Regions from separate parts of the Devosia sp. CN2-171 genome, predicted to be linked through region 3. Evidence: predicted binding sites of a transcription regulator. Region 3 holds the regulator's gene; each other region holds the start of a gene.

Evidence for each region. Region 3 encodes LexA, which represses DNA repair genes until DNA is damaged. Its sites were predicted from a motif close to TGTTCNNNNTGTGTTCNG; they were not measured.
Region 1: the regulator LexA is predicted to act here: its motif matches at 1,279-1,296, upstream of ACOYW5_RS15185 (ImuA family protein).
Region 2: the regulator LexA is predicted to act here: its motif matches at 1,141-1,158, upstream of ACOYW5_RS10705 (DNA recombination protein RmuC).

The regions. Positions count from the first base shown of each region.
Region 1 covers NZ_CP186479.1:3,064,658-3,066,921, forward strand. The annotation lists gene ACOYW5_RS15180 (Y-family DNA polymerase) at 1-536, opposite strand, end outside; gene ACOYW5_RS15185 (ImuA family protein) at 421-1,254, opposite strand; gene ACOYW5_RS15190 (TerB family tellurite resistance protein) at 1,407-1,838, shown strand; gene ACOYW5_RS15195 (heavy metal-binding domain-containing protein) at 1,844-2,158, shown strand; gene ACOYW5_RS15200 (hypothetical protein) at 2,155-2,264, opposite strand, start outside.
Region 2 covers NZ_CP186479.1:2,166,495-2,168,758, forward strand. The annotation lists gene fmt (methionyl-tRNA formyltransferase) at 1-376, opposite strand, end outside; gene def (peptide deformylase) at 516-1,037, opposite strand; gene ACOYW5_RS10705 (DNA recombination protein RmuC) at 1,187-2,264, shown strand, end outside.
Region 3 covers NZ_CP186479.1:707,750-710,013, reverse strand. The annotation lists gene ACOYW5_RS03655 (2-dehydro-3-deoxygalactonokinase) at 1-684, opposite strand, end outside; gene lexA (transcriptional repressor LexA) at 977-1,696, opposite strand; gene glp (gephyrin-like molybdotransferase Glp) at 1,800-2,264, opposite strand, start outside.

The DNA.
Region 1 (2,264 bases), 2.3 Mb from region 3:
GAAAAATGCGCTGCCGCCCAAGCCGCGCCTATAGTGTCGGCAATGGCGCCGATGACGGTATAGCCGAGGACGCGCAGGCGCCCGAGCAACTGGGCCAGCATCTTCTCCTCGCCGCCGAACAGATGGTCGACGCCGGTAATGTCCATCACCAGATCGCCGAAGGGGGCGATGTTGGGAAGCACGGCCACGATCGGGCTGGCATTGGAGTGCCAGTCGGCGAAATCGGCAAAGACATGCGTAATGAAGCTGTGGTCGATCTCGCGCAGTTCGAGTTCAGGCACGAGGGCGCGGGCATCGGAGAGGTTCTGGCCGACGCTCAGCCCGGCCCTGCTCGCGGCCGCATCGATGGCGGCGAGGCGCATGGCGCCCTGCTGCTTCTCCCATAGGGCGAGCGGTCGCCGTGAGGTCCCGAGGCTCGGGTCAGCTCGCTTCAGACAGTCGGTCGCCCAGAGCGGGAGTGAAAGCGCGAGGAAGCGGCGCGGTGCGATGAGGCCGAGTTGCCGGTCGCTTCCAGGGCTCGAAAGGTACGAAGCCATTTTCAGTCCAGTCCACGATCATCCGCTTGCCTTCGGCGCGCTGGGTCTTGTTGCCCAGCCGCCGCTTTTCGATCTCGATCTCGAAACGCGGCGGCCCGGGCGATTGCGGATCGAACTGCTCTTCGGCGCTGAGGTGAGGCGAAACGCGCCAGCGCAGCTTTGCCGAGCTCGCCTCGCGCTCCCGGCCATAGCGGAGGATGAAGACCGAGGTGCCAGCCGCTGCGGCGCGGAGGCTCAGCCGGCGCGAGACGGTGAAATCGAGCGCCTTGGGGTGACCCATGATGTCGGTGACGATGCCGGCGACCGCTCGGCAGGCGATCGCCTCCTCGATGGCCCAGAACAGCTCATTGAGGGTTTCGATGCGGCCGATGACGACTTGGGACGGATCTATGCCAAAACCCTGGAGCCCGATGCCATAGGGGAGACCCAGATCCTGCGCTTCGGAGGCGAGCTGCAGGTAGATGAGGGCCTGGCGATTGCCGCGCAGCAAGCCGCGTGCCAGTCCCAGGGCAAAGCCCAGCGTGCTGCCGCCGTTGCGCTGCTCGTCGGCAAAAACCTCGTGCAGCACACCGGCGGGTGGCGAAAGCAGCGCTGCATCGCCCTCGATAGGCTCACGCTGGCCGAGTTCGGTCACCGCGTCTCCAACGAGGAGCGGCCGGTTTTCGAGAGCGGCAATCTTGGCGCGAAGCGCTTCGAGGTCGGGTCTGGCGAGGCCCACGGGAGCCTCCTGGCTGTTCCGATTGAGAACAAATAGAGAACACCAGAGTCTGGCCGGGAGTCAAGCAAACGAATCCGCGAGGCGATGGCCTCAGCCCTTTCGCGATGGGTCAGCAGCCCTTATCTTCCGCGCGACCCAATTCGAGGATGCCAATGTTCGACGCCCTCCGTTCCATCTTCACCCGCCCGGACGCGACCATGCTGAGCATGGAGCCCAAACTCGCCGTCGCCGCGCTTCTCGTCCATCTCGCCGCCATCGACGGGCAGGTAAGCGAGGCCGAGCGGGATGCGCTCGAAGGCACGCTGATGGACAATTACGGCCTCAACGAAACCGAAGTCCGCAAGCTGGTGGAGGAGGCGACCCGGCAGGACCAGGAATCGGTCGATTTCTACCGCTTCACCTCGGCACTTTCCTCGCTCGAAAACAGCGAGAAGCTCGAGATCATCCGGATGATGTGGCAGGTCGTGTTCGCCGACAGCCGCAACCACGAGCTCGAGGATAACATGGTGTGGCGCATCGCCGAGCTGATCGGCGTCTCCTCGCGCGATCGCACGGTTCTCCGCAGCCAGATGGCACGAGCCTGAGCATGATCGTCATTTCCACGACGCCTACGCTCGAGGGTCGGCCGATCCGTGAATATCTCGGCATCGTCACCGGCGAGGTGATCGTCGGGGCGAACATTTTCCGCGATCTGTTTGCCGGCATCCGCGACATCGTCGGCGGCCGGGCCGGCGCCTATGAGAGTGCGCTGCGCGACGCGCGCCACACGGCTTTCGACGACCTCAGGGCTGAAGCCGGACTTGGCGCCGATGCAGTGGTCGCGGTCGATATCGACTACGAGGTGGTCGGGCAGGGCGGCTCGATGCTAATGGTGTCGGTGTCAGGGACAGCGGTGCGCTTCTAACGCTCCCAGGCCTCGAACTTCCCGACATATTCCGGCTCGTCCTTGGAACAGTCGAAATCCTTGGCCCTCTCGTCGGCGGTCTTGCGGGCGAGTTCGTTGGCATCGG
Region 2 (2,264 bases), 1.5 Mb from region 3:
CCATCACCGCGCGCTGGATCGGGGCGGCGCCACGCCAACGCGGCAGGAGGGAACCGTGGAGATTGAGGCAGCCGAGACGCGGCGCGTCTAGGATCGGCTTGGGCAGGATCAGGCCGTAGGCCACCACCACCGCAACATCGGCGTCGAGCGAGGCGAACACCTCCTGCTCCGGCGATTGCCTGAGGGAACGCGGCGTGAATACCGGAATGCCGAAACCTTCGGCGGCCTCATGCACGGGCGACTTGCGCTCGGCCTGCCCGCGCCCCGCCGGCTTGGGGGCCCGCGTATAGACGGCAACGACCTCATGGCCGGTCGAGACGATCTCGGTGAGGGTGGGCACCGCGAACTCGGGCGTGCCCATGAAGATGATGCGCATCGATCGGCTATCCTGCACCGGGTCACCCCGGCGAAGGCCGGGGTCCATCATGAGATGGTCCCATAACCCCTGGATGGTGGCAGCGCCACCTCAAGATGGATTCCGGCTTGCGCCGGAATGACATCGCGGATTGGGGGGCTCAGCTCGCCTTCTTGCTCAGCCGCTCGGCCTTCTGGAACTTCTTCAGCACCCGGTCGCGCTTCAGGCGGCTCAGGTAGTCGATGTAGAGCACGCCGTCGAGATGATCGAGCTCATGCTGGATGCAGATGGCGAGGCGGTCCTTGGCATCGCGCTCGATGACCTTGCCATCGAGATCGGTGTAGCGAACCGTGACTTCGGCCGGGCGCTCGACGTCGTAGTAGAGCTCCGGAATCGAAAGGCACCCCTCTTCGGTCACGACGGTTTCGTCCGAGTACTTCAGGATTTCGGGGTTAACCATCACGATGGGATCGGGCGTCTCGCCTTCTGGGGCAAGGTCCATTACCACGATACGGCGCAGCTCGCCGACCTGCGGCGCGGCGAGGCCGATGCCCGGCGCGTCATACATGGTCTCGAGCATATCCTTGGCGAGTTGCTTCACCTCATCGTCGATCTGGGCGATCGGCTCCGCAATGGCGCGCAGGCGCTCGTCGGGCAGGATAAGGATAGGGCGCTTGGCCATGAACGTTCGGTCCTCAATCGGGGATGCCGCTGAATATGGTATTTCCGGCCCGCGGGTCAACGGCCAGCCGGTTTACGCCTTCGCAAGCATAATTGCGGCAAGCGTGAACAATGCGGGAACAAGGGCGGCGAATCGTGTAAGCTACGGCGATGGATCGTGTGCTTTTCGTCGTCGCCGACTTTCCCGTCACCCTCGAGATTGCCGCCTACGCGGCGGCCGGGCTGTTCACGGCGCTGCTCGTGGCACTGCTCGTCGTCGTCGTGCGCCAGTCGCGGCAGCGGGCAGAAGAGGCACGTCAGCGCGCCGAGGAAGCCGAGGCGCTCCGACTCAAATCGGCCGAGAACGAGCGGCACCTGGCCGACATGATCCGCATCCAGTCCGAAATGACCGGACGCATGCAGACGATGAGCGAGATCTTCGGCTCGCGCACCTCCGACCTCGCGCGCCTCGTCAACGACCGGCTCGACAGCCAGGGCCAGCGCATCGGCGCGGCCATGAGCGAGAGCAGCACCAAGACCAACGAGAGCCTCGCCAAGCTGCAGGAGCGGCTGGCGGTCATCGACCGGGCGCAGTCCAACATCGCGCAGTTGAGCCAGAACGTCGTCTCGCTGCAGTCGATCCTTGCCAACAAGCAGACGCGCGGTGCGTTCGGCCAGGGCCGGATGGAAGCCATCCTCGGCGACGGGCTGGCGCAGAACGCCTACGCCTTCCAGGCGACGCTCTCGAACGGCAGCCGGCCCGATGCGCTGGTCTATATGCCCAACAATGCGCCATCGCTGGTGATCGACGCAAAATTCCCGCTCGAGAGCTGGCAGCGTTTCACCGCCGCTGCCGAGGGCGAGGATCCTCGCTTTGCTGCCAGTGGCTTCCGCAACGACATGGGCGTCCACATCAAGGCGATCTCGGAAAAGTACCTGATCGCTGGCGAGACAGCGGATACGGCCTTCCTGTTTGTGCCGTCGGAATCGATCTTTGCCGATCTCCACGAACATTTCGAAGACGTCGTGCAGCGCGCACTTAAGGCGCGGGTAGTGATCGTCTCGCCCTCGATCCTGATGTTATCGATCCAGGTGGTGCAGGCGCTGTTGCGCGACGTGCGGATGCGCGAGGAAGCCTATCGCATCCAGACCGAGGTGCGGGCGCTGCTCGGCGATGTCGGCCGGCTGGACGAGCGCGTCAGGAAGCTCCAGACCCACTTCACGCAGGCCAGCAACGATATCGGCGATA
Region 3 (2,264 bases):
TCCCGAAAGGAGCGAGCCGGCGCGAACCTTGAACAGCGTCGCCGTCAGTCGCTCGGGGTGTTCCAGCCCCTGGTCGAGGCCGGCCGAAAAGCCGAGATCGCGATCCTCGCCCTCGAGCTCGCCGTTGAGCGAGTGCCGCAGCACCGAATGGGTTCGCAACAGCTCGAACACTTCCCCGGTCATGGCGCTCGAAAAGCGCGTCAGCCGCGTCCCGTCGAGCAGCGCCCACTTGCTGTGCGTGCCCGGCATGACCACAAGGCCGGAGAAGCCGGGAACGAGCGCCGAGAGCCCGAGCAACTGGGTCTCTTCGCCGCGCATCACATCTTCCGCGCCGACATCCCTGAGGCACACGCCCGGCAGGATGCGCGGATCGAGTTCGCCCGGCATGTCCGGCGACACGGCACCGGCAGCGAGATTGCCGAGCTCGGCCGGTGCGTCGAGATACGGCGCCTCCATCCAGCCCTGCCGCGCCCCGGCCATGCCACAGATCAACACTTCGCTGACCTCGTCGGCGACGCCCTGAAGCAGGCCCGTCAGCACATCGGGATACTGCTCCCGGCTCAGCCGTCCCATGCCATCCGGCGACGAGCGCGCGAAAGCGATCTCACCGTCGGAATCAATTCCCCAGGCGCGCAGATTGGATGTCCCCCAATCGACCGCGACCCACTCGACTTGACCAGACAATACCCTCTCCCTTGCAGGCGATATTTCGCCGGCGCGCCCTCATGGCGCACAATCGGGAAGCTCATCCACTCGCTTAGTATGGTACCGAGAAAAATGTGCCCCAGGCGGCGGCGCGGACCCTAAAGCGTTTTCAGGAAAAGTTGCAGACTTTTCCGGTTCGAAAGCGCGACAAAGTGCTCCTACGTCTTTGTCGCGCCCGCCAAAGGCAAAATGTCCCACAACCTGCCCACACTCAAAGAAAAAGGGCCGGCGTCAGCCGGCCCAGTGACCCGATTGGCGGTGGGGTCGAAACTCAGTACTTGCGCAGCAGGCCGACGAGGCGGCCCTGCACCTTCACCCGGTCGGGCGGGAAGATGCGCGTCTCGTAAGCCGGGTTGGCGGCCTCGAGAGCCACCGAATTGCCGCGCCGGCGCAGCCGCTTCAGCGTTGCTTCCTCGTCATCGACAAGCGCCACGACGATCTCGCCCGTCGAGGCCGCGTCCTGCTTCTTGATCAGCACCGTGTCGCCGTCAAAAATTCCGGCATCGATCATTGAGTCGCCGCGCACTTCGAGCGCGAAATGTTCGCCTGGCCCAAGCATCTCTGGCGGTACCATGATGGTGTGGCTGTGTGTCTGAATAGCCTCGATCGGCGTACCGGCTGCGATCCGGCCCATCACCGGGATGGTCACCGCGCGATAGTCGCTGACCGATGTCACCGCGGCCGAGCGGGAAGGGGGCGTCGATACCTTGCCGAGATTGCCCTCGATGACCGACGGCTCGAACCGCGCCTTGCGGCCGCCGAGCGAGGGGTTCATCGAGTCCGGCAGCTTGATTACTTCCAGCGCCCGCGCCCGGTTGGGCAACCGGCGGATGAAGCCGCGCTCCTCGAGCGCCGTGATCAGGCGGTGAATGCCCGATTTACTGCGCAGGTCGAGCGCATCCTTCATCTCATCGAAGGATGGCGGAATACCGGACTCTTTCATCCGCTCGTGAATGAACATCAGAAGTTCGTGTTGCTTGCGCGTCAGCATGGCGGCCCCGTGAGCAGAATCGGAACAAAGACTGAACGTAGTTGTATCCGTTCCAGTTATGTTCTGCAACATCGCGGTAAAGATCGCGTTAGCGCGAAGGCGATCAGCCCCAGTTCAGCGGGATCACGTCGACGATCTCGCCCGGCGGCACGCCCGGCGAATCCTCGGGCACGACGATCAGCGCGTCGGCCAGCGCCAGCGAGGTCGAATGGCTGGAATCGGTCTCGAAGATTGGCGTCACCTGCATGTAGCCGATGTCGTTGCGGCTGAGATTGGCACGCATGAAATGCCGGCGCGGGCCGTTAGCGGGCAGTCCGAGCAGGGTCGGCACACCGATCCGCGGCCAGAACGGGTCGATGTGCCCCGTCAGTGCCCGCAGCATCGGCTTGAGGATGATCGTCGCGGTCACGAGCGCCGAAACCGGGTTGCCCGGCAGCCCGAACACCAGCGTTCGCCCGCGCGTCCCGAACATCAGGGGCTTGCCCGGCCGCATCCTGAGCTTCCAGAAATCCAGCTCGACGCCCAGGTCGCGCAGCACGTCCTGCACATAGTCGCGGTCACCGACGCT